One region of the Burkholderia mycopellens genome, then DNA from elsewhere that is predicted to be linked to it. Evidence: predicted binding sites of a transcription regulator. Region 1 holds the regulator's gene; each other region holds the start of a gene.
What was found. The regulator FliA, encoded in region 1, starts transcription of late flagellar genes. The targets are predictions, from matches to a motif close to CTAAAGTTTNNNNNNNNNNNGCCGNTA.

Region 1 (9,511 bases):
GGGCGACGTCAACGCGGCGTTCCTCGGGCGCAACGTGACGGCGTTCTTCGATACGGGTTCGAATGCGTACTTCTTCAACGATTCGTCGCAGACGGTCTGTTCGAAGAACACGCAGTTCTACTGCCCGACGGCGTCGGCCACCTATTCGGCGACGCTGACGGGCCAGAACGGCGTGAGCGGCACGGTATCGATGCCCGTCGTGAACGCGGATTCGCTGTTCTCGAACCCGTCGACGTTCGCGTTCAACGACATCGCGGGGCCGTTCGGTTCGTCCAGCTGGCTCGATATCGGCATGCCGCATTTCTACGGCAAGACGATCTACTTCGGGATGGACAAGACCGCGAGCGGCGGCGCGGCGCCTTTCGTCGCGTTCTGACGCGGCACGGCGGGACGCAGGAACAAGGGGGCGAGCGATCGCCCCCTTTTTTTGTCCGGACGCGGTGCGTGGTGCGACGGGGCCGACTGGCGCGCCGCATACGCGCCCGGCGGCGGAGCCGGCGCGCCTGCGCAGCCGGCTATTGGCACGCAGGCGAGCGACAGCCACGGCACGAGCGGATGGCGGAGCATGGTGCGGTTCGACCGGAATCGGGAATCGGGAATGGCGAAGGGTAGCGCGCTTTGCACACCTGCGTCATGCCGGCCCGTTAATCGAATACGGCACACTTTCGCCGATTATCGATCGCACCCGGATTTCATTCTGATGTAATCAAATGCCGGATTATCCCGGGCTGCAGTTTCTGTCAGGTCTTCAAGATTATTGAAATGACGCGGCATGCAAGCCGATGGTGTCGCATTCCGCTGTTGCGGCCGCTCCCGCGCCGTTCGGGCGGCGTTCGAGCGGCAATACGGCCGGGCGCACGCACTACCCGGTATGTGAAAACAGATGGAGTCCGTCGAAATTCAAACATATAATGCCGGCGTTGTTTCCGGGGTCGTCTATATAAAACAGGAGGGTAATAAGATGAATTTTTCAGAAGCCGTTCGTTCCGCACTCAATAAATACGCAACATTCGAAGGCCGTGCGCGCCGTGCCGAATACTGGTATTTCGCGCTGCTGACCTGCGCGCTGTCGATCGCCGCGCAGATCATCGGCGCGGCGGGCCGCGACGCGGGCCTGATCACGCTGCTGCTGCTCGTCGTGATCGGCCTGGCTTCGCTGGCGCTGATCATCCCGAGCATCGCGGTCAGCGTGCGCCGGCTGCACGATACGGGCCGCTCGGGCTGGTTTCTGCTGCTCGCGCTGATTCCGATCGTCGGCGGCATCCTGCTGCTCGTGTGGATGTGCTCGCGCGGCACCGAAGGTCCGAACCGCTTCGGCGAGGATCCGGTCGCGGCAGCCTGACCGACGCCCGCTCCGACGCGCGATGCCGTCGCGTCGGGGCAGGGTTTCGCGTCGCACCCGCCAGGCCGTTTCACCGCTTCTCCCTTTCCGCGCTTCTTCCTCGCTTCACGCCGTCGCCGCTGGGTCCGGAGCCGACACCCCGCGAACGCACTGATCGGCGCGTTTTTCCGCCGCGCCGCACACCGTTCCGTCCCCCTTCCAGGCCCGTTCGCGCCGGCTCGCCCGATTCCCCGAAATACCCCCCTTTCCCGGCTTTGCTCGACCGATCGGCGTTTGACGCCTCCATGAATAATCGGTGTCACTGGAAAGCGGCATTCCGCCGTACCCGACTGGAGGCCACGTGGCAGACGAGAGCGATCTCGACAAGACCGAAGCCGCCACTCCCAGGCGCCGCGAGAAGGCGCGCGAGGAGGGGCAGGTCGCGCGTTCGCGCGAGCTGGCTTCGTTCGCGCTGCTCGCGGCCGGGTTCTATGGCGCCTGGCTGCTCGCGGGCCCGTCGGGCGGGCATCTGCAGGCGATGCTGCGCGGCGCGTTCACGTTCGATCGCGCGACCGCGTTCGACACGAACCGGATGCTGTCGGCGGCCGGCAGCGCGAGCCTCGAAGGGTTCGCCGCGCTGCTGCCGATCCTCGCGCTCACCGGCGTCGCCGCGCTGCTCGCGCCGATGGCGCTCGGCGGCTGGCTGATCTCGTCGAAGACCTTCGAGCTGAAGTTCGACCGCCTCAACCCGATCTCCGGCCTCGGCCGGATCTTCTCGATCCAGGGGCCGATCCAGCTCGGGATGTCGCTCGCGAAGACGCTGGTCGTCGGCGGGATCGGCGGCATCGCGATCTGGCGCAGCAAGGACGAACTGCTCGGCCTCGCGACGCAGCCGCTCGGCGCGGCGCTGCCCGATGCGCTGCACCTGGTCGCCGTGTGCTGCGGCACGACGGTCGCCGGGATGCTGGTGGTCGCCGCACTCGATGTGCCTTACCAAATCTGGCAGTACAACAAGAAGTTGCGCATGACGAAGGAAGAAGTGAAGCGCGAGCATCGCGAGAACGAAGGCGATCCGCACGTGAAGGGGCGCATCCGCCAGCAGCAGCGCGCGATCGCGCGCCGCCGGATGATGGCGGCCGTGCCGAAGGCCGACGTGGTCGTGACGAACCCGACGCACTTCGCCGTCGCGCTGCAATACACGGACGGCGAGATGCGCGCGCCGAAGGTCGTCGCGAAGGGGGTGAACCTCGTCGCCGCGCGCATCCGCGAACTCGCGGCCGAGCACAACGTGCCGCTGCTCGAAGCGCCGCCGCTCGCGCGTGCGCTGTATCACAACGTCGAACTGGAACGCGAGATTCCCGGCTCGTTGTACTCGGCCGTCGCCGAAGTGCTCGCGTGGGTCTACCAGCTCAAGCGCTTCCGCTCGGAAGGCGGCGCGTTCCCGGCGGCGCCGGTCGATCTGGTGGTGCCGGCCGACCTCGACAAGGGCGCGTCGGTGCCCGCCGAAGACGAGCGCGAAGAAGCCGAAGACACGCTCGGCAAGGCAGGTGCGGCATGAGCACCCCGACCGGCCTGTTCGCGAAGCGCCCGAACCCGTTCGCGGGCACCAACCTGCGCGCGCTCGCGGGCCCGATCCTCATCTGCATGATCCTGGGGATGATGATCCTGCCGCTGCCCCCGCTGCTGCTGGATCTGCTGTTCACGTTCAACATCGCGCTGTCGGTGATGGTGCTGCTCGTCAGCATGTACACGATGAAGCCGCTCGACTTCGCGGCGTTCCCGAGCGTGCTGCTGTTCTCGACGCTGCTGCGCCTGTCGCTGAACGTCGCGTCGACGCGCGTCGTGCTGCTCGAAGGCCACACGGGCCCGGACGCGGCCGGCCAGGTGATCGAGGCATTCGGCCACTTCCTCGTCGGCGGCAACTTCGCGGTCGGTATCGTCGTGTTCGTGATCCTGATGATCATCAACTTCATGGTGATCACGAAGGGCGCGGGGCGGATCGCCGAAGTGTCCGCGCGCTTCACGCTCGATGCGATGCCCGGCAAGCAGATGGCGATCGACGCCGACCTGAACGCGGGCCTCATCAACGAAGAGCAGGCCCGCAAGCGCCGCCTGGCCGTGTCGCAGGAAGCCGAGTTCTACGGGTCGATGGACGGCGCGTCGAAGTTCGTGCGCGGCGACGCGATCGCCGGCCTGATCATCATGGCGATCAACGTGATCGGCGGGCTGATCGTCGGGATGGTCCAGCACGACATGACGTTCGCCGCGGCCGGCACGAACTACACGCTGCTGACGATCGGCGACGGCCTCGTCGCGCAGATCCCGTCGCTCGTGATCTCGACCGCGGCGGGCGTGATCGTGTCGCGCGTCGCGACCGACGAGGACATCGGCACGCAGATCACCGGCCAGCTGTTCACGAACCCGCGCGTGCTGAACATCACCGGCGCGATCATCGGGCTGATGGGGCTGATCCCCGGCATGCCGCACTTCGCGTTCCTCGCGCTCGGCGGCGGCGCGATCTGGCTGGCCCGCACGCAGACCAAGCGCGCGGCGGCCCGCAAGGCGGCCGGCGACCTGACCGACATCGCGCCGCCCGCGGTGCTGCCGGCGGACAGCCACGAGGCGACCTGGGACGACGTGCAGCTGATCGACCCGCTCGGGCTGGAAGTCGGTTACCGGCTGATCCCGCTCGTCGACAAGAACAGCGACGGCGAACTGCTCAAGCGCATCAAGAGCATCCGCAAGAAATTCGCGCAGGAAATCGGCTTCCTGCCGCCGGTGATCCATATCCGCGACAACCTCGAGCTGCGGCCGAACGCGTACCGGATCGCGCTGAAGGGTGTCGAGATCGGTGTCGGCGAAGTGTTCCCGGGCCAGTGGCTCGCGATCAACCCCGGCCAGGTGACGGCCGCGCTGCCGGGCGCCGTCACGCAGGATCCCGCGTTCGGGCTGCCGGCCGTGTGGATCGACGTCGCGATGCGCGAACAGGCGCAGGTGTACGGCTACACGGTGGTCGACGCGAGCACGGTCGTCGCGACGCACCTGAATCATCTGGTCGTCCAGCACGCGGCCGAGCTGCTCGGCCGCCAGGAAGTGCAGTCGCTCGTCGAGCGCACCGGCAAGGACGCGCCGTCGCTCGTCGAGGACCTCATCCCGAAGACGATCTCGCTGACGACCCTGCAGAAGGTGCTGCAGAACCTGCTCGAGGAAGGCGTGCCGATCCGCGACATGCGCACGATCCTCGAGGCCGTGTCCGAACACGCGGGCCGCGGCGACGCGTTCGAGATCACGGCCGCCGTGCGGCTGGCGCTCGGCCGCGCGATCACGCAGCAGTGGTATCCGGGCGCAGGCGAGATGCAGGTGATGGGCCTCGACTCGAATCTCGAGCGCGTGCTGTCGCAGGCGCTCGCCACCGGCGCGAACCCGGGTCTCGAACCCGGCCTCGCGCACAACCTTCTGACCGGCACGCAACAGGCGATGCTGCGTCAACAGAATCTCGGGCTGCCGCCCGTGCTGCTGGTGCAGCACGCGCTGCGCGCGATGCTCGCGCGTTTCCTGCGCCGCAGCCTGCCGCAATTGAAAGTGCTGTCGTACGCCGAAGTGCCGGACACACGCACGATCAAAGTCGTTAACGTCATCGGGGGTTCCGCTTGAACATTCGCAAATTCACCGGCGCAACGAGCCGCGACGCACTTCGTCTCGTGCGCGAGGCGCTCGGCGCCGACGCGGTCGTGCTGTCGAACCGCACGCTCGATGACGGCAGCGTGGAAATCGTTGCGCTTGCTGATTCGGACCTGGCCGCCGTGACGCCGCCGGCTGCGGCGCGCCCGCGCATCGCCGCGCCGCGCGTGCCGGAATCCGTGCCGGCCGCCGCGGTGCCGGGCATCGTGTCGCGCCCGGGCGCGGCGCTGGCCCGCCCGACGGTCAATCCGTATGCGGCAGGTGAAGGCGGGCTGCCGGACGTGTTCTCGTCGGTGTTCGGCGCAAGCGCCGAGGCAGACGACTCGGCGGCGCAACCGTCGGCGATCGATGACGACGCGCTGGCTGCGGCAGCGCCGCCTGCCGCGGCCCCGGCCGCCGCCTCCGAACCCGCACCGTGGCTCGTCGAGCACGCGAAGCGCCTGACGCAGCAGCGTGACGCGCTGATGGCGCGTGCGCAGGCGGCGCCCGCCGCGCCGCAGGCGAGCGCGCCTGCCCCGCGGGCCGCCGCGAGCGCGACGCCGCCCGACTGGGCGCGCGACATCGTGCGCGACGCCGAACGCCGGATGCCGGCCGCCGCCCGCGCGCCCGACACGAACGCGAACGCGGCCTATGCTGCGAAGACGGCCGAGCGCACGCGCCTGTCCGACGACACCGCGGCCGCGGTGGCCGACGCAGTGAAGTCGCGCATCGAGCGGATCGTCAACGATACGGTGATGCAGGAGCTCGGCGAACTGCGCGGGATGATGGAAGAGCAGTTCGACAGCCTGTTGTGGCACGACCGCCAGCGTCGCAGCGCCGTGCATGGTGCGCTGACGAAGCACCTGTTCGCGGCCGGTTTCTCCGCGCAGCTCGTGCGGATGCTGGTCGACAACATGCCGGCCGGCGACGGCGCGCAGACCTTCGAACAGGCCGCCGCATGGGCGCAGTCGGTGCTCGCGTCGAACCTGCCGGTGCTCGAAAGCGAGGATGCGCTGATGGAGCGCGGCGGCGTGTTCGCGCTGATGGGGCCGACGGGCGTCGGCAAGACGACCACCACCGCGAAGCTGGCCGCACGCTGCGTGATGCGCTTCGGCGCGAGCAAGGTCGCGCTGCTGACCACCGACAGCTACCGGATCGGCGGCCACGAGCAGCTGCGCATCTTCGGCAAGATCCTCGGCGTGCCGGTGCACGCGGTGAAGGATGCGGGCGACCTCGCGCTCGCGCTGTCCGAGCTGCGCAACAAGCACATCGTGCTGATCGACACGATCGGCATGAGCCAGCGCGACCGCGCGGTATCCGACCAGATCGCGATGCTGCACGGGGCGAACGCGCCGGTGCAGCGCCTGCTGCTGCTCAACGCGACGAGCCACGGCGACACGCTCAACGAAGTCGTGCAGGCGTACCGCAGCGCGGGCGAGCATCCGGACCTGGCCGGCTGCATCCTCACGAAGCTCGACGAGGCGACCCACCTCGGCGGCGTGCTCGACACGGTGATCCGCTACAAGCTGCCGATCCATTACGTGTCGACCGGCCAGAAGGTGCCGGAGAACCTGTACGTCGCGTCGACCAAATTCCTGCTGAAGAGCGCGTTCTGTGTACCGCGCGACGGCTCGCCCTTCGTGCCGCAAGACGAGGACATGCCGACGCTGCTCTCCGCACTGACCGCACGTTCCACCGCCGAGCTGCACGAGGTGCGATTTGGATAAACGAAACATCGACCAGGCCGAAGGCCTGCGGCGCCTGCTGGCCGGGCGCGCGTCGCGCATCGTCGCGGTGACGGGCGGGCCGGCGGGTGTCGGCTGCACGTCCACCGTCGTGAACCTGGCGGCGGCGCTCGCGTCGCTCGGCAAGGATGTGCTCGTCGTCGACGAGCGTGCCGACGTGCATTCGGCCAGCGCGACGCTGGCGGGCGCGTGGCTGCGCGACGGCGAACGCACGCGGGTCGCGGCCGGCTTCGGCCTGTGCGGCGCGGCGCGGCTCGCACGCACCGGCTACACCGATGCGCAACTGAGCGATTTCATCGACGGGCCGGCCGACATCGTCCTCGTCGACGCGCAGCTCGGCGCCGACGGTTCGTTCTCGACGCTCGCACGTGAAGCGCACGACGTGCTGGTCGTCACGCGGGTCGCCGCGCAGGCGATCACCGAGGCGTACGCGTGCATGAAGCGGCTGCATTTCGCGCATGCGCTCGCGCAGTTCCGCGTGCTGACCAATCACGTCGGCAGCCACGCGGACGCGAAGGTCGCGTTCGACAACCTCGCGGGCGTCGCGAGCCGCTACCTGACGGTGTCGATCGCCGACGCGGGCTGCGTGAGCGCCGATCCGCTCGTCGAGCACGCACGCGAGCTGATGCGTGTCGTGGTCGACGCGTTCCCGTCGTCGGCTGCCGCGCGCGACTACCGGCAGATTGCCGCCGACCTGCTGTACTGGCCGATGCGCCCGCATTCGGGAGCGGGCCGCGCCGTGCACGCGGGCGGCAAGCCGTCGTATGAGGCGGGCGCGGCACACGCCGCGTGAGGGCCACCGGAAGGAGAGAGCCATGATGTACAACGCTCAAGGAAAGATGTCCCAGGCCGACGTGCTCGCGCAATATGCGCCGCTCGTGCGACGCCTCGGGCTGCAGCTCGTCGCGAAGATGCCGGCGAGCGTCGACCTCGACGACCTGATCCAGGCCGGCATGATCGGCCTGATGGACGCGGCCGGCCGCTACAAGGAAGACCAGGGCGCGCAGTTCGAGACCTACGCGACGCAGCGCATCCGCGGCGCGATGCTCGACGAGCTGCGCAGCAACGACTGGCTGCCGCGCAGCCTGCGCAAGACGTCGCGCGAGGTCGAGCACGCGGTGCACCAGGTCGAGCAGCATCTCGGCCGCTCGGCGAGCGAGACCGAGATCGCGCAGCACCTGAACATGCCGCTCGACGAATACCAGGGGATGCTGCAGGACCTGCACGGCAGCCAGCTGATCTACTACGAGGATTTCGACCGTGCGGCCGACGACGAGCCGTTCCTCGACCGCTACCGCGTCGATCACGCCGATCCGCTGTCGGCGCTGCTCGACGAGCACCTGCGCGAAGCGCTCGTCGAGGCGATCGAGCGGCTGCCGGAGCGCGAGAAGCTGCTGATGTCGCTGTACTACGAACGGGGTCTGAATCTGCGCGAGATCGGCGCGGTGCTCGAAGTGAGCGAATCGCGCGTGTGCCAGCTGCACAGCCAGGCCGTCGCGCGCCTGCGCGCGCGGCTGCGCGAACAGGCGTGGGTCGGCGCGGAGTCCTGACCCTTTCCTGACGGCCGCGCGCGACGGCGCCGCGCGCTTGCGTCGTGTGTGCGCCGCGCTTGCGCATTCTGCGCGCCGATTTGCTACAATCCTCTCCGCTTTCCGAGGAGCGTTGCGACGGACCATCCTGCGTCCGCCAGGCTCGGAAGGCTTCACCAAGCAGCCGCGCGGCACAACCGCGCCGGTTCCGCTTCCTGAACGGCGCTCACGTCACCAATCTAGAAACTTTTTAGAAAGGAGGGCGTGATGAACGCCATGATCGATTCCAAAGCTTCCAACGATTACGTCGTCGCCGACATGGCGCTGGCCGGCTGGGGCCGCAAGGAACTGAATATCGCCGAGACCGAAATGCCGGGCCTCGTGCAGATCCGTGACGAATACAAGGCACAGCAGCCGCTGAAGGGCGCGCGCATCGCCGGTTCGCTGCACATGACGATCCAGACGGGCGTGCTGATCGAGACGCTGAAGGCGCTCGGCGCGGACGTCCGCTGGGCCTCGTGCAACATCTTCTCGACGCAGGACCATGCCGCCGCCGCGATCGTCGAAGCCGGCACGCCGGTGTTCGCGTTCAAGGGCGAATCGCTCGACGAATACTGGGAGTTCTCGCACCGCATCTTCGAATGGCCGAACGGCGAATTCGCGAACATGATCCTGGACGACGGCGGCGACGCAACGCTGCTGCTGATCCTCGGCGCGAAGGCCGAGAAGGACCGTTCGGTGATCGCGAAGCCGACCAACGAGGAAGAAGTCGCGCTGTACAAGTCGATCGCGAAGCACCTCGACGCGGACCCGACCTGGTACTCGACGCGCCTCGCGCACATCAAGGGCGTGACCGAGGAAACCACGACCGGCGTGCACCGCCTGTACCAGATGGAAAAGGACGGCCGCCTGCCGTTCCCGGCGTTCAACGTGAACGATTCGGTCACGAAGTCGAAGTTCGACAACCTGTACGGCTGCCGCGAATCGCTGGTCGACGGCATCAAGCGCGCGACCGACGTGATGATCGCGGGCAAGGTCGCGGTCGTCGCGGGCTACGGCGACGTGGGCAAGGGCTGCGCGCAGTCGCTGCGCGGCCTGGGCGCGACCGTGTGGGTCACCGAAATCGACCCGATCTGCGCGCTGCAGGCGGCGATGGAAGGCTACCGCGTCGTGACGATGGAATACGCGGCCGACAAGGCCGACATCTTCGTGACGGCGACCGGCAACTACCACGTGATCAACCACGATCACATGAA
Region 2 (9,511 bases), 3.5 Mb from region 1:
GCCTTCATCGCCTGCAGGATCGACATCAGGTCTGCGGGCGTTGCGCCGAGCGTGTTCAGCGCCTTCACGACGTCGGCGAGATTCGCGCCGGCCGTCACCATCTTCAGCGCGCCGTTGTCCTGCTTCAGCTGGATCTGCGACTGCTGCGCCACCACCGTCTGCCCGTTCGAGAACGGGCCCGGCTGCGACACGACCGGCTGCGTGTTGACGACGACCGACAGGTTGCCGTGCGCGACCGCGCAGCTCTGCAGCGTCACCATCTGGTTCATCACGATCGAGCCGGTGCGCGCGTTCAGGATCACCTTCGCCGCAGCCTTGTCCGGGCTGACGTCGAGGTTCTGCAGCCGCGCCATGAACGCGACCTGCTGCGCCGAATCGGCCGGCGCGGCGAGCTGGATCGTGCGGCCGTCGAGCGCCGTCGCGGTGCCCGGGCCGAAGCTCGAATTGACCGCGGACACGATCCGCTGCGCGGTGCCGTAGTCCATGTCGTTCAGCTGCAGCTGCAGCACGCCGTTCATCTGCGCGATCGCGTTCGGCACCGAACGCTCGACGATCGCGCCGCCGACGATCCGGCCGGCCGCGAGCTGGTTCACCTGCACGCGGCTGCCGTTCGCGCTGGCGCCGGCACCGCCGACCGCCATGTTGCCCTGCGCGAGCGCATAGACCTGGCCGTCCGCGCCTTTCAGCGGCGTCAGCAGCAGCGTGCCGCCGCGCAGGCTCTTCGCGTTGCCGAGCGACGACACGGTGACGTCGAGCGCCTCGCCCGGCCGCGCGAACGGCGGCAGCGTGGCGGTCACCATCACGGCCGCGACGTTCTTCAGCTGCATGTTGCTCAGCTGCGACGCGCCGCCGTTGGCCGAGCCGTTGTTGATCGAGATGCCGAGGTTCGCGAGCATGTTCGCGAGCGTCTGCGTCGTGAACGGGGTCTGCATCGTCTGGTCGCCCGTGCCGTCGAGGCCGACGACGAGGCCATAGCCGATCAGCGGGTTGTCGCGCACGCCCTGGATCTGCGCGAGATCCTTCAGGCGTTCCGCGTGCGCGGGCGCCGCGCCGAACACGCAGGCCAAGGCCACGAACGCGACGGCGAGCCGCGCGAAGGCTTGCGCGCGGAACGACGGGCGGTTGAACGGGGGCTTCTGCATCGTCATCACCACGGCGCGATGTTGAGGAAGAAGCGCTGCAGCCAGCCCATCGTCTCGGCTTCGTTGATGTAGCCCTTCGACGAGTATTCGATCTTCGCGTCGGCAACCTGCGTCGAGTAGACGGAGTTCGCGCCCGAGATCGTGTTCGGGTTGACGACCCCCGAGAAGCGCACGAATTCGTTGCCCTGGTTGATCAGCATCTGCTTCTCGCCGCTGACCACGAGATTGCCGTTCGGCAGCACGTTGGTGACGGTCACCGTGATCGTCCCGTTGAACGTGTTCGCCGCGCTCGCGCCGCCGGTCGCCGCGAACTTGTTGTTGCCGGTCGCCGACAGGTTCGCCTTCGCGAACAGGCCGCCGAGGAAGCCGGCCGTCGGCACGTTGAAGTCGGTGTTGCCCTGCCGGTTCGTGTTCGCGCCCGACGACTTGGTCGCGTTGATGTTCTCCGCGATCATGATCGTCAGGATGTCGCCGATGTTGCGCGGACGCTGATCCTCGAACAGCGGCCGCCCCGCGTAGCCGGGGTTGTAGATCGAGCCGGGCGCCTGCATCGACATCGGCATCGGCGGCTGTGCCGTCATTGGCTGCTGGATGATCGGATCGCGCGGAATCTGCGCGCAACCGGCGGCGAACGCCGCCACCGCGACCGCGCATGCGGCGCGGACGGTGGCTGACGGGAGGAGGCGAACCTGCTTCATGGCGACGACGGGTGTTCCGGTTAGCTCTTCATCTGCGTGACGGTCTGCAGCATCTGGTCGGACGTCGTCACGGCCTTGCTGTTGATCTCGTAGGCACGCTGCGTCTGGATCATGTTGACGAGCTCCTGCACGACGTTCACGTTCGACGATTCGACGTAGTTCTGGCTGAGCGTGCCCGCGCCGTTCAGGCCCGGCTGCGACACGTTCGGCGCACCCGACGACGTCGTCTCGGAGAACAGGTTCTCGCCGCGCGCTTCGAGACCGGCCGGGTTGATGAAGGTCGCGACCTGCAGCGAGCCGATCTGCACCGAATTGGTCGAGCCCGCCTGCGTGATCGTCACGACGCCGTCCTTGCCGATCGTCAGCGACGTCGCGTTCTGCGGGATCGTGATCGCCGGCAGGACCTGGTAGCCGCTCGACGTGACGAGCTGGCCCTGCGCGTTGGTCTGGAACGAGCCGTCGCGCGTGTATGCATTCGTGCCGTCCGGCATCAGCACCTGGAAGAAGCCCGCGCCGTTGATCGCGACGTCCTTCGAGTTGCCGGTCTGCGTGAGGCCGCCCTGCGTGTACAGGCGCTCGGTGGCGACCTGCTGCACGCCGGTGCCGAGCTGCAGGCCCGACGGCAGCTCGGTCTGCTGCGTCGAGTTCGCGCCGGGCTGGCGGATGGTTTGGTACAGCAGATCCTCGAACACCGCGCGCGACGCCTTGAAGCCGTTCGTGCTGGTGTTCGCGAGGTTGTTCGAAATCACGTCCATCTGCGCCTGCTGCGCATTCATGCCGGTGGCGGCGATGTAGAGCGAACGGTTCACTTTTAAGGTCTCCTGCTTGGGCTGGCGCGGGCGCTCAGCTGAAGTTGAGCAGCTGGTTCGCCGACTGCTCGTTCTGGTCGGCCGTCTGGATCAGCTTCGACTGAAGCTGGAACGCGCGCGCGTTGTCGATCATCGCGACCATCGCGGTCACCGGGTTGACGTTGCTGCCTTCGAGCGAATTCGGCGTGACGACCACGTTCGGGTCGGCATCGGCCGGATTGCCGTCGGCGGTGCGGAACAACCCGTCGTTGCCGCGCGTGAGCGTGGCCGGATCGGGATTGACGAGCTTCATCTGGTCGACGATCGCGACCGCCGTCGGCGGGTCGCCCGGCATCAGCGCGGAAATCGTGCCGTCCTTGCCGATCGTCACTTCTGCGTTCGGCGGCACCGAGATCGGGCCGCCATTGCCGACCACCGGCAGGTTGCTCGCGTTGACCAGCTGGCCGTTCTCGTCGACGTGCAGGTTGCCGGCGCGCGTGTACGCCTCGCTGCCGTCGGCCGCCTGCACCGCCAGCCAGCCCGCGCCCTGCACGGCGACGTCCAGCGGGTTGCCGGTGCGCGTGATCGGACCCGGCGCGTAATCGGCGCCGGGCGTCGACGCGAGCACGTAGGTGCGCGTCGTCGTCGGGTCGATCGTGCTGCCGTCGCCGAAATTCATCGGCACCGCGCGATACGTCGCGAGTTGCGCGCGAAAGCCCGTCGTCGACGCGTTCGCGAGGTTGTTCGCGACGATCGCCTGCTGGTCGAGCGACTGCGACGCACCCGTCATCGCCGTGTAGATCAGTCGGTCCATGGCTGCCCGTTATCCGCGCTTACAGGTTGATGAGCGTCTGGTCGACGGTCTGCTGCGTCTTGATCGTCTGCGCGTTCGCCTGGTAGTTGCGCTGCGCGGTGATCAGGTTCACGAGCTCCGACGTGAGGTCGACGTTCGAGTTTTCCAGCGCGCTGCCCTGCAGCGTGCCGTGGTTCGTGCTGCCCGGCGCCGAGATCTGCGGCACGCCCGATGCGGAGCTTTCCGCATACTGGTTGCCGCCGAGGTTCACCAGCCCGTTCGGGTTGTTGAAGTTCGCGAGCGCGATCTGGCCGAGCACGGCGGTCTGGCCGTTCGAGTAGTTGCCGGTCAGCTTGCCGTCGGTGCCGATCGTGTAGGTCGTCAGCGTGCCGCTCGCGTAGCCGTCCTGCGCGAGGTTGTTCACGCCGTCCTTGCCGCCGTACTGCGTCGTGCCGGTCAGGTCGAGCGTGAGGCTCTGCGGCGTCGCCGAGCCGTCGGTGTTCGGCACCGTGAACTGGAACTGGCCGACCGACGCGGTCGGCACGGGCGGCGTGCCCGTCGTCGTGCTCTGGATCGCGCCCGACGAATTGAAGTTGACCGTGCCGAGATCCGTCGTGGCGCCGCCCTGCACGCCCGCATACGCTTCCCACGTGCCGGCCGCCGACTTCACGAAGTACATGTTGACCGCCTGCGAACCGCCGAGCGAGTCGTACACCTGGATCGACGTCGAGTAGTTGTAGGTCGTGTTGTCGGTCGCGCTGAACGGCGTCTTGGCCGGCACCGTGTCCTGCGAGTTCAGGTTGAACTGGGCCGAGATCTTGGTCGTCGCGGTCGGCGCGATGTTGGTCGTCGGCGCCTGCAGCGGCACGGTCTGCGCGGTGTTGATCACGCCGCCCGCGTTGGCTGCGTAGCCCATCAGGTTGCGGCCTTGCGAGTCGACGATGTAGCCGTTCTTGTCGCGCTGGAACGTGCCGTCGCGCGAGTACGTCGTCACGCCGTTGTTCGACATCTGGAAGAAGCCGTTGCCGTTGATCGCGACGTCGAGCGACGAGTTCGTCGTGTTGATCGTGCCCTGGCCGAAGTTCTGCTCGACCGCGTTCAGCGCGGTGCCGATGCCGATCTGCGTGTTGGTCGACGTCGCGACCGAGTTCGCGTACATGTCGGCGAACTGCGCGGTGCTCGACTTGAAGCCGACCGTGTTCGCGTTCGCGATGTTGTTGCCGATCACGTCGAGCGCGTTCGATGCACCCGAGAGGCCGCTCAGACCCTGTTGATAACCCATTTCGGTCTCCGTTTCGAGATTGCTCGATCAGTATCAGTTGGAGGGGGTGCCGCTGCCGGACGAAGCCGATGCGGTCGACGTCGTGTTCGGGAAAATCGACGCGACCTGGGTCAGCCCCACCGTCGTGCCGTTCGACAGCACGAGCCCCGCCGTGCCGTCCGCCTGCTTGATCACGCTCTGCACGGTCGACGCCGCAAGCGTCGTGGCCGGCTGCGGCGTGCCGTTGCTGTCGGTGTACGACGCGCTGACGGTGTACTGGCCGTCCGGCAGTGCGTTGCCCGCCGAGTCGGTCGGCGTCCAGTTGAACGGCACGGTGCCGGCCGACTGCGCGCCCGCGTTGATCGTGTTCACCACGGTGCCCGCCGAGTTCTTCACGGTGATCGTCAGGTTCGACACCGCGCTCGACAGCGACACGCCGAACGGCGATGCCGCGCCGCTCTTCACCGCGACCGCGTTGCCCGGCGCGAGCACATTCGTGCCGATCAGCAGCGCGGCCTGCGTCTGCTGGCCGGCCGTGAGCTGCGTCGACAGCGACGTGAGCGACGTGTTCAGCTGCGCGATGCCGCTCACCGTGTTGATCTGCGCGAGCTGCGACGTCATCTGCGAGCTGTCGACCGGGCTGGTCGGGTCCTGGTTCTGCAGCTGCGTGACGAGCAGCTTCAGGAACGTCGCCTGCAGGTCGCTCGCCGACGTGCCGTTGGTGTTCGACACGTTGTTGGTGTTCATCGTGTCGGTCGGCAGGTTCGACACGGTGGTGCCGTTGCTGCCGATCGTGGTGCTGGAGGAAGTCATCCTGGGTGGCCTTCTGTCGGAACTGTCGAGTCTGTAAGGTCGGTCGGCGCGCGGCTTACGAGCCGATCGTCAGCGTCTTGAGCATCAGCGTCTTCGCGGTGTTCAGCGTCTCGACGTTGGCCTGGTACGAGCGCGACGCCGAGATCATGTTCACCATCTCCTGCACCGGATCGACGTTCGGCATCTGCACGTAGCCGTTCGCGTCGGCGGCCGGGTTCGACGGGTCATAGGTCGACTTCATCGGCGACGGGTCGTCCATCACCTTCGTCACGCGCACGCCGCCCACGCCCTGGCCGGACGCGGTGCGCGCGCCGCCGATCGGGTCGGTCGCGAACACGACCTGCTTGGCCTTGTACGGCTTGCCGTCGGGGCCGGTCGCGCTGTCGGCGTTCGCGAGGTTCGACGCGGTGACGTTCAGGCGCTGCGACTGCGCGGACAGCGCCGAGCCGGCGACGCCGAAGATGTTCATCAACGAAGGCATGGAAGCTCCTTTTGCTCGGATTCGGAGGCGGCGCGCGCCGTCACTGGTTCGTCGTGATCGCGGCGATCATCGCCTTGATCTGCTGGGTCATCACGGTCATCCCGGTCTGGTAGTGCAGCGCGTTGTTCGCGAACTGCACGCGCTCGACGTCGAGATCGACCGTGTTGCCGTCGAGCGCCGGCTGCAGCGGCATCCGGTATTGCGCACGGCCGTAGTCGTCCGACGGGCCGCCCGTCGGGATCAGCTTCGCGGTGCCCGCCATGTGGCCCGCCGCCGTCGACACCATCGACATCCCGCTCGTCACGCCGGCCGGCTGCGTCATCGGCAGTTGCGCCGCGTTGCTCGGCGCGAGGCCGCCGCCCGCCTGCTTCAGCGAGCGTGCGAGCGTCGACGCGAAATCGACGTCGCGGGCTTGGTAGCCGGGTGTGTCGGAGTTCGCGATGTTCGACGACAGCAGTTCCTGCCGGTAGGCGCGCACGTCCAGCGCCTGGCGGCCGAACGCGAATTCCGCATCGAGTTTGTCCAGCATGTGTGCGTCTCTCCGTATGAAGCGCTGCACGCCCCTCGCGCCGGATGGCGACCCGAGAGGCTTTTTTCCATGACAGCGATGGTAGGCGTCGGACGCAACCGGCAATCGGGCGAATAACGCGGCAAAGGCCCCCTCTATTCATCGTTTGCGCGACGGCCCGGCTCCCTAGAATGCAAAGCGGGGCAACGGATCGGGGATACGGCGATGACTGGCAGCGCACTTCGCGGAAGGAACGGGCGGCTCACGCACGTCCGGCGTGCGTTTGCGCTCGCCGCGGCGCTGTGGATCGCCGCCCCGGCCGCGCACGCGGACGACGCGATGATCGTGATTCCGGGGCGCGGCGAGACGGCCGAAACCGCGCTCGCGCATGCCAATGCGGCAAGCGGCGGGCAGTTCGGCGGGAATGCGGCGCCGGCGCCAGGTTCGGGCCTCGCGCCGGACACGGGACGCGCGGCGAGCAGCACGGGCGCCGCCGGCGCGTCCGGCACCGGCTACGCGGCGCAACCGGCGGACACGATGGTCGTGACGACCGTCCCGCCGCCGGCTCCCGCACCGGCCCCTGCGCCTCGCCCCGTCTACGCAGCCGCCCGCACGAACGCCGGAACCGGATATGGCGCGCCGCGCGCCGCCGATCCGAACGCGATCGCGACGGTCGTCGCCGGCACGTCCGAACCCGCGTCGAATCCCGTACGGCCAGCCCCGCAGCCGGCCATGGCCTCGCGCCTGGCGGCGGCCCGCGCCGCGCCGACGCCGCGCGCCGTACCGGTTGCCGCGAACCCGGCCCCGGCGGTCAATGCCGCCAATGCGGCCCAACCCGCGACGCCGCCCGGCCAGCAGGATCCCGAGTCGATCCGCCGCACGGCCCTCTCGTTCCTGCAGCAGCAGATCGCGGGGCTGCCCGGCAAGACCACCGCCACGGTCACGACCGCGTTTCCGCGCGGGCTCGCCGCGTGCACGACGCTCGAACCGTTCATGCCGACGGGCGCGCGCCTGTGGGGCCGCACGACGGTCGGCGTGCGCTGCGCAGGCGAGCGCCCGTGGACCGTCTACCTGCAGGCGAAAGTCACCGTGCAGGCCACCTATTACGTCGCCGCGCGCCAGATCGCGCCCGGCGAGCCGCTCTCCGCGGCCGACCTGGTCGCCCGCGACGGCGACCTGACGGTGCTGCCGCTCGCGGTGGTCACCGATCCGGCTCAGGCGATCGGCGCGACCGCGCTCGCGCGCATCTCGGCCGGGCTGCCGCTGCGGCAGGACATGCTGAAGAGCGCGGCATCGGTGTCGGCCGGCCAGACGGTGCGGGTGGTCGCGGCCGGGCCCGGTTTCACGATTTCGGCCGAGGGCAGCGCGCTGGCGAACGCGGCGCCCGGCCAGTCGGTGCGGGTGCGGATGGCGGCGGGCCAGATCGTCACGGCGATCGTCAAGGACGCCGGCACCGTGGAAATTCCGCTGTAGGGCCGGCTCTCTCGGCAAGAATGTAAAGAATTGTTTATTCGGAGCATTTCGGGCTCGCGATGCTAAAGTTCGGGCCGACCCGGCCGTTATCTGGGTCAAACCGAACAGGAAACCCATCGTGAAGATCGATTCCACTCCGAACCCGAGCCCCCTGGCGCCGACCGGCAACGGCGCGACCCGTGCGCAATCCGGCGCGGCCTCGTCCTCGTCCGCGCAGGCGGCCGACGCGGGGTCGACCGGCGGCGACACGACCGTGAACCTGTCGGGTCTGTCCGACCAGTTGCGTTCGGTATCGGCGTCCGCCAACGGCGATATCGACACCGGTCTGGTCCAGTCGATCAAGGACGCGCTGAACAACGGCACGCTGACGATCGATGCGAACAAGATCGCCGACGGCGTATTGAATACCGCCCGCGAGCTGCTGCAGCAGCAGCGCCCGGGCAACTGAAGCCGGCCCTGGCCGGTCCCCCGGTTTGCCGGCGCGTCCACCCGCGCCGGCGCGACGAGCATGACGCGATGAGAGAAGAGCTGCTGGCCACGGTCAACGACGAACACGCGACGGTCGAAGCGTTCGCGTCCCTGCTCGCCTACGAGGAAAAGGCGCTGACGATGGCCCAGCCGCTCGAGATGCTGCCCGGGATCGTCGAAAGGAAAAGCGAGCTGATCGACCGGCTCGCGCAGCTCGAACGCACGCGCGACACGCAGCTTTCCGCACTCGGCTTTCCGGCCGGCAAGAAGGGGATGGACCAGGCAGCCGAGCGCGATGCCCGCCTCGCCGGCCGCTGGCAGTTGCTGCAGCAGTCCGCCGAACGCGCGCGCCAGGCCAATGCGAACAACGGGATGCTGATCCGGATCCGGATGGACTACAACGAGCGCGCGCTCGCGGTACTGCGCTCGGCCCCCGCACCGGCCGGCGTCTACGGCCCCGACGGGCGCGTGTCGGCACTCATGCGCTGAAGCACTGACTGACCGGCGGCCGCGCCGCCACCGTACGCTCCGCCTCTCGCCGCCATGCGCGGCAGCTCACGTTTCGACAGACCGGGCCCGAGCCCGGCACTCACGGTCCCTTCCGATACACGGCCGCGCAGCCGCGCCGCCGTCCCGTCACGACAATCAGAAGAGGGCCGCATGCCAGTTTTCCGCATTCCGTTTTCATCCCGCGTCACCGCCGCTTCCGCCATCGCGGCACTCGGCGCCGCATTGACGCTCCCCGCGGCGCAGGCCGCCGGCCCCGCGCCGCTGCCCACGCCGACGGGCGACATGTCGCTGTCGCCGGCCGGCCCCGACATCGTGCCGCCGGCCGCATCGACCCCGCCGGACGCCACGCCGCGCGCCTCGCGCCGCGGCTCCGACACCTACACGTACTTGCGCTGCTGGTACCGGATCGACGCCGATCCGCTGAAGCCGGCCGCGACCTACGAATGGGCGCGCAACCCCGCCGCCGGCGACTGGTATCGCGTGTCCGGCTACTGGTGGGCGGACGGCATCACGCAGTGGAAGAACATGTTCTACAGCACGACGACGCAGGACACGCTCGCCGACGTGTGCCGCAAG
Region 3 (9,511 bases), 980 kb from region 1:
ATGAACACCGCGCCCGCGGAAATCGCGGCGAGCGTCGACGCGCCGGTCGTCATCAGCGACTGCGCATCGCCACCCGCGAGGTTGAAGAACACGAGATAGGTCGGCGCGTTGTCGAGGAACGACGACAGGATGCCGGTCGCCCAGAAGTACATCGCGTCGATCGGCTTGCCGTCCGGCCCCGTGACGAGATGGACGATCTGCGCGAATGCGCCGTCGGCCCCAGCGCGCAGGATCACGATCACCGGCGCGATCGTCACGAAGATCCCCGCGAACAGCTTCGCGACTTCCTCGATCGGCGCCCAGTTGAACGCGTTGCCCTCGCGCGCGGAGCGCGGCGTCAGCGCGAGCGACGCGAGCGTTACGACCACGAGCGCGACATCGCGCACGAGATTCTGCAGCGCGACGTGGGTGCCCCACACGTCGAACGTGATGCCCGGCTTCCACACGCCGCTCATCAGCACCAGGCCGATCACGGCTGCGAGCAGCACGAAATTGATCTTGCCGTCGATCGACAGCCTGTCGCTGTCCGGCGTCGGATCGAGCACGGCCGGCCGCTCCTCGCCGCCCTTGCGGTAGAAGTACGTATCGAGCGCGAAGAACAGCGCCAGCAGCACAACGCAGATGAACAGCATCGGCAGTGCAAGATGCGTGGTCGTCCAGAAGAAGCTCACGCCATTCAGGAAACCGAGGAACAGCGGCGGATCGCCGAGCGGCGACAGCGAGCCGCCCGCGTTCGCGACGAGGAAGATGAAGAAGATCACGACGTGCACGACATGCTTGCGGTTGTCGTTGGCGCGCAGCAGTGGCCGGATCAGCAGCATCGCGGCGCCCGTCGTACCCATCACGCTCGCGAGCAGCGTGCCGAGCGCGAGGATCGCGGTGTTCAGTTTCGGCGTGCCGTGCAGGTTGCCGTTCACGCAGATCCCGCCGGCGACCGTATACAGCGCGGTGAGCAGCACGATGAACGGGATGTATTCCTCGAGCAGCGCATGCACGAGCGTGCCGAACGCGGTGCCCGCGCCGAACGCGAACGCGAACGGGATCAGGAGCGCGAGCGCCCACCCGGCCGCAATCTTGCCGAAGTGGTGATGCCAGAACACGGGGGCGACGAGCGGGAACAGTGCGATGGACAGCAGGATCCCGGCGAACGGGATACCCCAGAGGGCAGACAGCGTGGCACCGTCGAGCGTTGCGGCCGATGCAAGCGCGGGAACGGCGCCAAGCGCGATCCCCGACGCCATGCCCGCCCAGGCGGCATGTCGTTTCATGCGGAACTTCCTTGTTCGAGTGGTAGTGGATGCAGCGGGCGCGTCACGCGCCCCGTACAACGATCACGTGAACGCGGTACGGGCCGTGCGCGCCCAGTACGATGGTCTGCTCGATATCGCCCGTGCGCGACGGGCCCGACACGAAATTGACCGCGCGCGGCAATTCGCCACGCTCCGAGCGGATCAGCGCAAATGCGTCTTCATGACCGGCGACGATCCGCGACGCGGGAACGATTGCGATATGCGTTTCCGGCAGCAGGCCGGCCGACGCATAGGTGTCGGGGCCGGACAGCAGCACCAGCGAGCCCGTTTCGGCGGTCGCGCAAAAGCAGCCGGTGACGCCGACCAGATCGCCGTCGCGCGGCTTGCGGCATTCGACCGACAGGCCTGCGCCCGCCCAGTCGAAATCGGCCAGCGTGCGCCACGCGACGGCCTGCGTCGGCAGGCCGTGAGCGGAAAGGTAGCGAGCCGCGGCGGCCGGTACCTCGGCAAGCGTCGCGACTTCGTCGACCGTCGTCGACAGGCGTGCCGCTTCGTCGACGAATGCAGCGACGAGATCGGCCGGCGCCGGCGGGCGCGGGCCCTCCGGATGCCGAACGAGGTAGTCGGCAACGCCGTCGCGCTCGGCCGAATCGGGTTCGGCCGCACGCCCCTGTGCCGCGCGAATGCGCGCGAGGATCTGACGACGGGCAGCGGAAGTGTCCATGAACGGTCCTCGTGACGTTGGCGGGCGATACTGTCGGATTATACCGGCCGACCTCGCCGCAACGCAGTTTTGGCCGCTCGGCCGACGCCTACTTCGACGCGTCCTCCTCGACCGGCTGCGCGATACCGAACACCTGGCGCAGGTACGCGAGATACGCCTTGTCGTCGCACATGCTCTTGCCCGGCGAATCCGACAGTTTGGCGACCGGCTGGCCGTTGCAGCGGACCATCTTGATCACGATCTGCAGCGGCACGTAGCCAAGATCGTTGGTGAGATTCGTGCCCACGCCGAACGCGAGCTTGCAGCGGCCACGGAACCGTTCGTACAGCTGCATGACCTTCGGGATGTCGAGCGCGTCCGAGAACACGAGCACCTTGGTACGCGGATCGCAACGGTTCGACTCGTAATGGCGCAGCATCCGCTCGCCCCATTCGAACGGATCGCCCGAATCGTGGCGCGCGCCGTCGAACAGCTTGCAGAAGTACATGTCGAAGTCGTTCAGGAATGCATCCATTCCGTAGACGTCCGACAGCGCGATCCCGAGGTCGCCGCGATATTCCTTCGCCCACATCTCGAAGCCGTAGATCTGCGAATCGCGCAGCCGCGGGCCGAGCGCCTGGCAGGCCTGCAGATATTCGTGCGCCATCGTGCCGAGCGGTGTGATGCCGTGCTTCATCGCATAAAGCACGTTGCTCGTGCCCGCGAACTGCGGGCCGAGGCCGTCGCGCAGCGTGAGCGCAACTTCCTCGTGCCAGACCTTCGAGAAGCGCCGACGCGTGCCGTAGTCGGCGATCTTGCAGTCGGCGAATTCGGGCTTCGCGCCGAGCAGCTTGATTTTCTCGCGCAGCCGCTCGCGTCCTTCTCGATAGTCGGGCTCGCGCTGCGTGTTGCGGAAATAGACCTCGTTGACGATCGCGAGCACCGGGATCTCGAACAGGATCGTATGCAGCCAGGGTCCCGTGATCTCGATGTCGATCTCGCCGTTGCCCTTCGGCGACGGCGAGATCGAGATGTACTTCTCGTTCAGGTGGAACAGCGCGAGGAAGTCGACGAAATCGCTTTTGATGAAGCGCATCCGCCGCAGGTAGTCGAGTTCGACGTCGGTAAAACGCAGCGAGCACAGGCCGCGCACCTCGTCGCGGATCTCGTCGATGTACGGCACGAGATCGACGCCGGGCGTGCGGCACCGGAAACGGTATTCGACGCTTGCAGCGGGGAAGTGATGCAGGACGACCTGCATCATCGTGAACTTGTAGAGATCCGTGTCGAGCAGCGAAGTGATGATCATGATTACGGCACCGCCAATATCGTGACAGGGCCTCGGCGCACCCCGCGCCGCCCGGTCTGTCGGCCATGTTACCCGAATGCGGGCCCGACCATCGTGAAACCGCCTGCCGCCCGGCGCCGGTCGCCCCGCCCTACCGGCGTACGGTACAGGCGCCCCGTTGGTGCGCCCCTTCGGCGAGCCCCCCCGGACGCCCCTATAAACTAATCACGAAACGATATAAGCCGGATAGCCGACCACGCCATGCGGGTTTTGCGCTTCAGTTACAATGCCGGTTTTGGCGCATACGCCACCCCATATATACCGCCAAGCAGGAGCGTTTTAATGACTCACGTTGTGACCGAAGGCTGCATCAAGTGCAAATACACGGATTGCGTGGATGTGTGCCCGGTGGATTGCTTCCGTGAAGGTCCCAACTTTCTCGCCATCGATCCGGACGAGTGCATCGACTGCGCCGTGTGCGTCGCCGAGTGCCCGACCAATGCGATCTATGCCGAAGAAGACGTTCCGGGCGACCAGCAGCAGTTCACCGCGCTGAACGCCGAGCTGGCGAAGGACTGGCCGTCGATCACGAAGACCAAGCCGGCACCGGCCGACGCAGACGAGTGGAAGGACGTGCAGGACAAGCTGCACCTGCTCGAGCGCTGATCGCGCAGCGGCCGCAAAAAAATTTTGTGCGCCGCGGCTCAAAAGTATTGACGACCTGATCAACGCTCCATATAATCTCGTTTCTCTGCTGTTGTTGTTTGTTCCCCGATAGCTCAGTCGGTAGAGCGCCGGACTGTTAATCCGTAGGTCCCTGGTTCGAGCCCAGGTCGGGGAGCCAAAAACGCATAGGCCCGTTGAAAGTGGACGGGCTTTTTGCTGGTAGACAAACAAGCATGCAGATGTACCGATTTATTCCCCGATAGCTCAGTCGGTAGAGCGCCGGACTGTTAATCCGTAGGTCCCTGGTTCGAGCCCAGGTCGGGGAGCCAAATAGCGAAAGGCCCGTCAATCGACGGGCCTTTTGTTTTTCCGGCCCGCCTTTCGACTTTCGTCGCCCGGTCGCGCGCATGCTAGAGTCTCTGTCCCGCATTCGCATCCGGTTCCATCGATGAAGCACCGCCTCCTCCGCTCGGCCCCCTTCGCCCTCCTGCTTTCCGCGTTCGCCGCGGCGCCGCTCGCGCACGCAGAGGAGGTCGGCAGCGTCAACACCCATTTTCGCGTCACGGGCTCCGATCGCGTGGTCGTCGAAGCGTATGACGATCCGGTCGTGAACGGCGTGACCTGCTACGTGTCGCGCGCCCGCACCGGCGGGATCAAGGGCACGCTCGGCGTCGCCGAGGATCCGAGCGAAGCGTCGATCGCATGTCGCCAGGTCGGCCCGATCAGCTTCAAGGAACCGCTCAAGCAGCAGACCGACGTGTTCAGCGAGCGCATGTCGTTCATCTTCAAGACCCTGCACGTCGTGCGCGTGGTCGACGCCAAGCGCAACACGATCGTCTACCTGACCTACAGCGACCGCATCGTCAGTGGCAGCCCGAAGAACGCCGTCACCGCGGTACCGATGCCGGCCGGCACGACGATTCCGGTCAAGTAAAGCCCGCGCCTGCCGGGCGCGCGAACGATACACTGTCGATTCGACCGCTTCCGCGCCCGATCATGTCCGCCACCCGCCTTCCCGACTCCGCACGCTACTGGCGCACGCCGCTGCTGCCGGATGCGGATCTCGTCACGGCCACCTATCGCGATCACACGTTCGCCCCCCCACTGGCACGACGCGTACACGATCCCCGTGATTCTCGAAGGCGCGGAACGCTTTACCTATCGCGGCAGCGGCTATGTCGCCGAAACCGGCTCCGTACCCGTGATCAATCCCGGCGAAGTGCATACGGGTTCGCGCGCGGCCGACGAGGGCTGGTGCTATCGCGTCAGCTACATGCCGGTCGAATTCATCCGCGAACTCACCAGTGCGATCGCCGGCCGCCCGCAGGACGCGCCGTGGTTTGCGCCCGGCGTGATTCGCGACGCCGATCTTGCGACCAGGCTCACGCTGGCACACCGGATGATGGAGGCCGGCAGCGAGCGCGCACTGCCCTCGCAGGCGCACGGGCAGCCAGCTGACGATCCGGCGAGCGGCGCGCCGCGCATCTACGATCCGCTTGCCGCCGAAACGGCGATGCTGGACGCGTTATCGACGCTGATCGTGCGCCATGCCGACGCACTGCCGCGACCAGCGCCGTTCGCGGCAGACGAACCGCGCGTCGACGCGATGCGCGAGCGGCTCGCCGCCGACCTCATGTGCACGGTGACGCTCGACGAAGTCGCACAGGCTGCTGGCCTGTCACCGTTCCACGCGGCGCGCCTGTTCACCCGCACGACCGGCATGCCGCCGCATGCCTGGCGCAACCAGCTGCGCTTGCAGCGCGCGCTGGCGCCGCTGCGCGCGGGCGTGCCCGTCGCCGACGTCGCGGCGGCCAGCGGCTTCGTCGACCAAAGCCACTTCACACGGCATTTCAAGCGCATGTTCGGCGTGCCGCCCGGGCGCTGGCAGGCGAGCTGACGCGCAGCGTCCGGCCGGCCCCGCGATACCGTCGGCGCCGGCAGGCGGGCAAGCACCGCCCCGATCCCGCGAGCGCAAGAACATACAAGCCAGCACACCCCCTGGCCGCTATCCTCCCGTTGATGGAGGAGCCCCCTTTGAACCCGACACCCGTATCACCTGCCCGCCGCCCATTGAACGAATGGCTCGACGGCGCGCGCGACACGATCCCGATGATGATCGGCGCCGCCCCGTTCGGCGTGATTTTCGGCACGCTCGTTGGCGGCGGCCCGCTCGCCGCATGGCATGGCGCGCTGATGTCGCTCGCCGTATTCGCGGGCTCCGCGCAATTCATCGCGCTCGGCCTGATCGCGGGCAGCGCCAGCTTCGCCGTCGTGCTCGCGACCACGCTGATCGTGAACCTGCGCCACCTGCTGTACAGCGCGACGCTCGCGCCCTATGTCGCACACCTGCCGTTGCGCTGGCGTGCGACGCTCGGCGCACTGATGACCGACGAGGTGTTCGCGGTCGCCTATGCGCACTACCGGCATTTCCCGCCGGGCGCGATCGGCCCTCACTATTTCTTCGGCTCGGGGCTCGCGATGTACCTGAACTGGCAGGTCTGGACACTCGCGGGGATCGGCTTCGGCGCGGCATTTCCAGGCCTGCAGTCGCTCGGTCTCGATTTCGCGATGGCGGCGACCTTCATCGCGATCGTCATCCCGCAACTCGGCACGCTGCGTTATTTTGCGGCGGCCGTGACGGCCGGCCCGCTCGCGTACTTCTGGCAGGGCTGGCCGTACAAGCTCGGGCTGCTCGGTGCGGTCGCCGCCGGCGTCGCGATCGGCGTCGCACTCACGCTGCTGCACGAACGCACGCGCGCCGGCTCGCGCACGGAGGCTGCATCGTGAGCTACGCGCTGCTGATTCTCGGGATGGCCGTCATCACCTACGCGATCCGCTCGACGCTGTTTCTGTTCGGCGAACGGCTGACCTTCCCGCCGCTCGTGCGGACCGCGCTCGGCTTCGTGCCCGTTACCGTGCTGACCGCGATCATCGTGCCGATGACCGTCTCGCCGCACGGCGGCACGGCCGAACTGACCTGGCGCAATCCACAGCTCGTCGGCGCGCTCGCTGCCGTGCTCGTATCGGCAGCCACCCGCCGCCCGCTCGTGACGATCGCGGCAGGGCTCGCGGTGTTCTTTTTCTGGCAAGGGGTCGTGCTGCCCCACTGGCTACCCGCCTGAGTACACGCTCGGTCACGCGCGCTCAAGTTTCCGTACGGCACGCCGATATAGGAGATGAAGACCCGCCACCGGCCTCGGCGCGCACCGGTCAGTCGACGCTGCGCCCGTCCCGGTGCGCCGCGCCGGCCGCCGGCTTGCGCGGGCCGCCATCGAGACGATTCATGGGCCAGATCACCCTTTCCCTCAAGGACGACACGCTCGAGTCCCTGCGCAAGGACTACGACGCGTTCGTGCGCGTGTCGCTGAAACTCGACCCGCAGTTCGCGACGCCGTCGTTCGAGGATTTCCTGCGCGCCAAACTGCTCGACAACATGGTGCCGCTGACCGAGCACGCGGTGCAGCGGATGCTGCAGGGCGGTCAGTACGCGTGGGCAAAACGCACGCTGGACAAGGAATTTCCGGACGTCGTCGCGATCCTGATGCGGCAGGCCGGCGAATTCGGATTCGGCTTCGCGTCACGCTCCGAATGGACCCCCGACGAACTCGCGAAGGCTTGCCGCGACTGGGCGAAGGCGATCGTCGCCGAAGCGCAGGGCGACCCGTCGCTGATCGATCCGCTCGCATCGCAGATCAAGGGGGCGGCGCAAGACATCCAGGCGCTCGAGGAACTGATGCAGACGCCTGCATGGCGACTCGCGGAATCGCTGCGACAACGGGTCTACGAGGCCAAGCTCGCGTGCGAGATGAGCGTCGGCAGCACCGCGCGCGACAAGCTCGGCGAGCTGCGCGGACTGCTGCGGCTCGGGCTCGCGCACGGCTCGTTCCAGAAACAGGAGGCGCAGCAGATCATGGAATACCTGCGGCTGCTGAAGCCGGAGATCTTCGTCGAGGAGCCTTACGACGTCTTCGCCCGCCTCGCCGCGTGGCTGCGCAGCGTATTCACCCCGGCCGCCGCGCGGCCGGCGCAGGGTCAGGGACAAGGACAAAGCCAACGGCGGCCGTAACGGCGCGCCAGATCGCATCGACACATGAAAGCGGCCCGACTCGCGCAACGCGAACCGGGCCGTCGGATGACCGCCGTCGCGACGCACCGTCGAGGACGAACGTCGCGCGGCGCCGGGCACTGCTTACTGCATGGCGCCCTGGGCCGACGCACCGCCCTCCGCGCCGACCGATGCGCCGCCTTCGGTCGCTTCGCCGGCCTTCGCCTTGGCCGAGCCGACACGGCTCTTGGTCGACTTCGCAGCGTGCTTCGTGTGCTTCTTGGCCGAGTGGACGGCCGACGACGCCGTATCCTTCGCGCCATCCGCTGCCGCACCGACCGCATCGGTTGCACCGCCGACCGCATTGCCCGGCGCGTTCGCGCCCGCACTACCCTGCATGCCGGCACCGGCGCCCGCAGCCGGCGTCTGCGCCTGCACGCCGGCACCGGCTGCGCCCTGCACCGCCGCGCCCGTCTGGGCAAATACCGCCGAAGTGGCGAACGCCGTCAGTGCGGCACCGATCAGCATCGTACGAATCTTGGACATGGCAATTCTCCTCAGGAAGTCGTGAGCCCGGACCGCAGCGATGCGACCCGTTGCATCCCCGCCGCAATACGCAGCAGGTACGACAAAAGACCCGCGGCCCGCGCGGCCGGTTCTCGAATCTCTCAGACTGTTACCCACCGTTTCATTTGCTGACGAATGGCTCACACTCCCTAACAACTGCGTGCGGCAGCCGGCCGCGCTCGCGCACCGGCCCGCGGTGCCGTATGATGCGGGGCGACTCCTCCCGCGCATTGCGCCCCCTCTTCGTCATGCCCAATCTGGATTTCACGCTGACCGGCGAATACGTCGAGCTGCATAACCTTCTCAAGATCACCGGCCTCGCGGACAGCGGCGGCACCGCGAAGCTGATCGTCGCGTCCGGCGCGGTGAAAGTCGACGGCGCGGTCGAACTGCGCAAGACCTGCAAGATCCGCGCGGGCCAGGTCGTCCTGCTCGGCGACACGCGCATTGCCGTGCGCGAAGCCTAGGGCCGACGGTTCCCCCTGCCTGCGACATGGCCATCGGCGCGCGCGTTCGACACGGTTCGAATAAAGCCGTAAGCTAGCTCTCTCTCAAAATAAATACATATAGCGCGGGCCCGCACCCGCGCGAGCGCCCATTCCATGTCGCATTCCGGTCTTACGCGGACGGCTGCCGCGCCGCCGTCCCTGTCCAGTCACGCCGCCGATACCGCGCGCCTCGCTGCGCCGCTCGCGATCGCTCAGTTGTCGCAGATGGCGATGAGCGTCACCGACACCGTGCTGCTCGGCTCGCTCGGCCCCGATTCGCTCGCGGCGGGCGGACTCGGCGCGAACTTCTTCTTCGTCATCGTGACCGTGCTGCAAGGCGTGCTGTCGTCGGTCAGCGTCAGCGTCGCGCACGCGCGCGGCGCGAAGGCCGACGAGCGCGTCCCGCACATCTACTGGACCGGCTTCGCGCTGTCCGTGCTGCTCGCGATTCCGGCCATCATCGCGCTGTCGCTGTCCGAACCGATCCTGCTGATGTTCCACGAG

Region 2: flgM (flagellar biosynthesis anti-sigma factor FlgM) is a predicted target of FliA. The motif match lies at 8,020-8,046, and genes of this name have one in related genera.
Region 3: ACPTTC_RS05700 (DUF4088 family protein) is a predicted target of FliA. The motif match lies at 7,051-7,077, and genes of this name have one in related genera.

The regions. Positions count from the first base shown of each region.
Region 1 is NZ_OZ183802.1:231,888-241,398, forward strand. It holds gene ACPTTC_RS01065 (DUF3443 family protein) at 1-376, shown strand, start outside; gene ACPTTC_RS01070 (DUF805 domain-containing protein) at 962-1,342, shown strand; gene flhB (flagellar biosynthesis protein FlhB) at 1,683-2,879, shown strand; gene flhA (flagellar biosynthesis protein FlhA) at 2,876-4,975, shown strand; gene flhF (flagellar biosynthesis protein FlhF) at 4,972-6,708, shown strand; gene ACPTTC_RS01090 (MinD/ParA family protein) at 6,701-7,519, shown strand; gene ACPTTC_RS01095 (RNA polymerase sigma factor FliA) at 7,542-8,276, shown strand; S-adenosyl-L-homocysteine riboswitch at 8,375-8,490, shown strand; gene ahcY (adenosylhomocysteinase) at 8,523-9,511, shown strand, end outside.
Region 2 is NZ_OZ183802.1:3,733,254-3,742,764, forward strand. It holds gene ACPTTC_RS17400 (flagellar basal body P-ring protein FlgI) at 1-1,142, opposite strand, end outside; gene flgH (flagellar basal body L-ring protein FlgH) at 1,148-1,840, opposite strand; gene flgG (flagellar basal-body rod protein FlgG) at 1,861-2,649, opposite strand; gene flgF (flagellar basal-body rod protein FlgF) at 2,684-3,442, opposite strand; gene flgE (flagellar hook protein FlgE) at 3,462-4,703, opposite strand; gene ACPTTC_RS17425 (flagellar hook assembly protein FlgD) at 4,737-5,495, opposite strand; gene flgC (flagellar basal body rod protein FlgC) at 5,551-5,976, opposite strand; gene ACPTTC_RS17435 (flagellar basal body rod protein FlgB) at 6,017-6,505, opposite strand; gene flgA (flagellar basal body P-ring formation chaperone FlgA) at 6,710-7,957, shown strand; gene flgM (flagellar biosynthesis anti-sigma factor FlgM) at 8,076-8,405, shown strand; gene ACPTTC_RS17450 (flagella synthesis protein FlgN) at 8,474-8,914, shown strand; gene ACPTTC_RS17455 (SGNH/GDSL hydrolase family protein) at 9,086-9,511, shown strand, end outside.
Region 3 is NZ_OZ183802.1:1,210,409-1,219,919, reverse strand. It holds gene ACPTTC_RS05750 (sodium:proton antiporter) at 1-1,268, opposite strand, end outside; gene ACPTTC_RS05745 (LutC/YkgG family protein) at 1,312-1,974, opposite strand; gene pncB (nicotinate phosphoribosyltransferase) at 2,063-3,262, opposite strand; gene fdxA (ferredoxin FdxA) at 3,584-3,907, shown strand; tRNA gene ACPTTC_RS05730 (tRNA-Asn) at 4,010-4,085, shown strand; tRNA gene ACPTTC_RS05725 (tRNA-Asn) at 4,161-4,236, shown strand; gene ACPTTC_RS05720 (CreA family protein) at 4,356-4,841, shown strand; partial or broken gene ACPTTC_RS05715 (AraC family transcriptional regulator) at 4,904-5,804, shown strand; gene ACPTTC_RS05710 (AzlC family ABC transporter permease) at 5,927-6,694, shown strand; gene ACPTTC_RS05705 (AzlD domain-containing protein) at 6,691-7,029, shown strand; gene ACPTTC_RS05700 (DUF4088 family protein) at 7,191-7,973, shown strand; gene ACPTTC_RS05695 (hypothetical protein) at 8,097-8,498, opposite strand; gene ACPTTC_RS05690 (RNA-binding S4 domain-containing protein) at 8,768-8,986, shown strand; gene norM (multidrug efflux MATE transporter NorM) at 9,122-9,511, shown strand, end outside.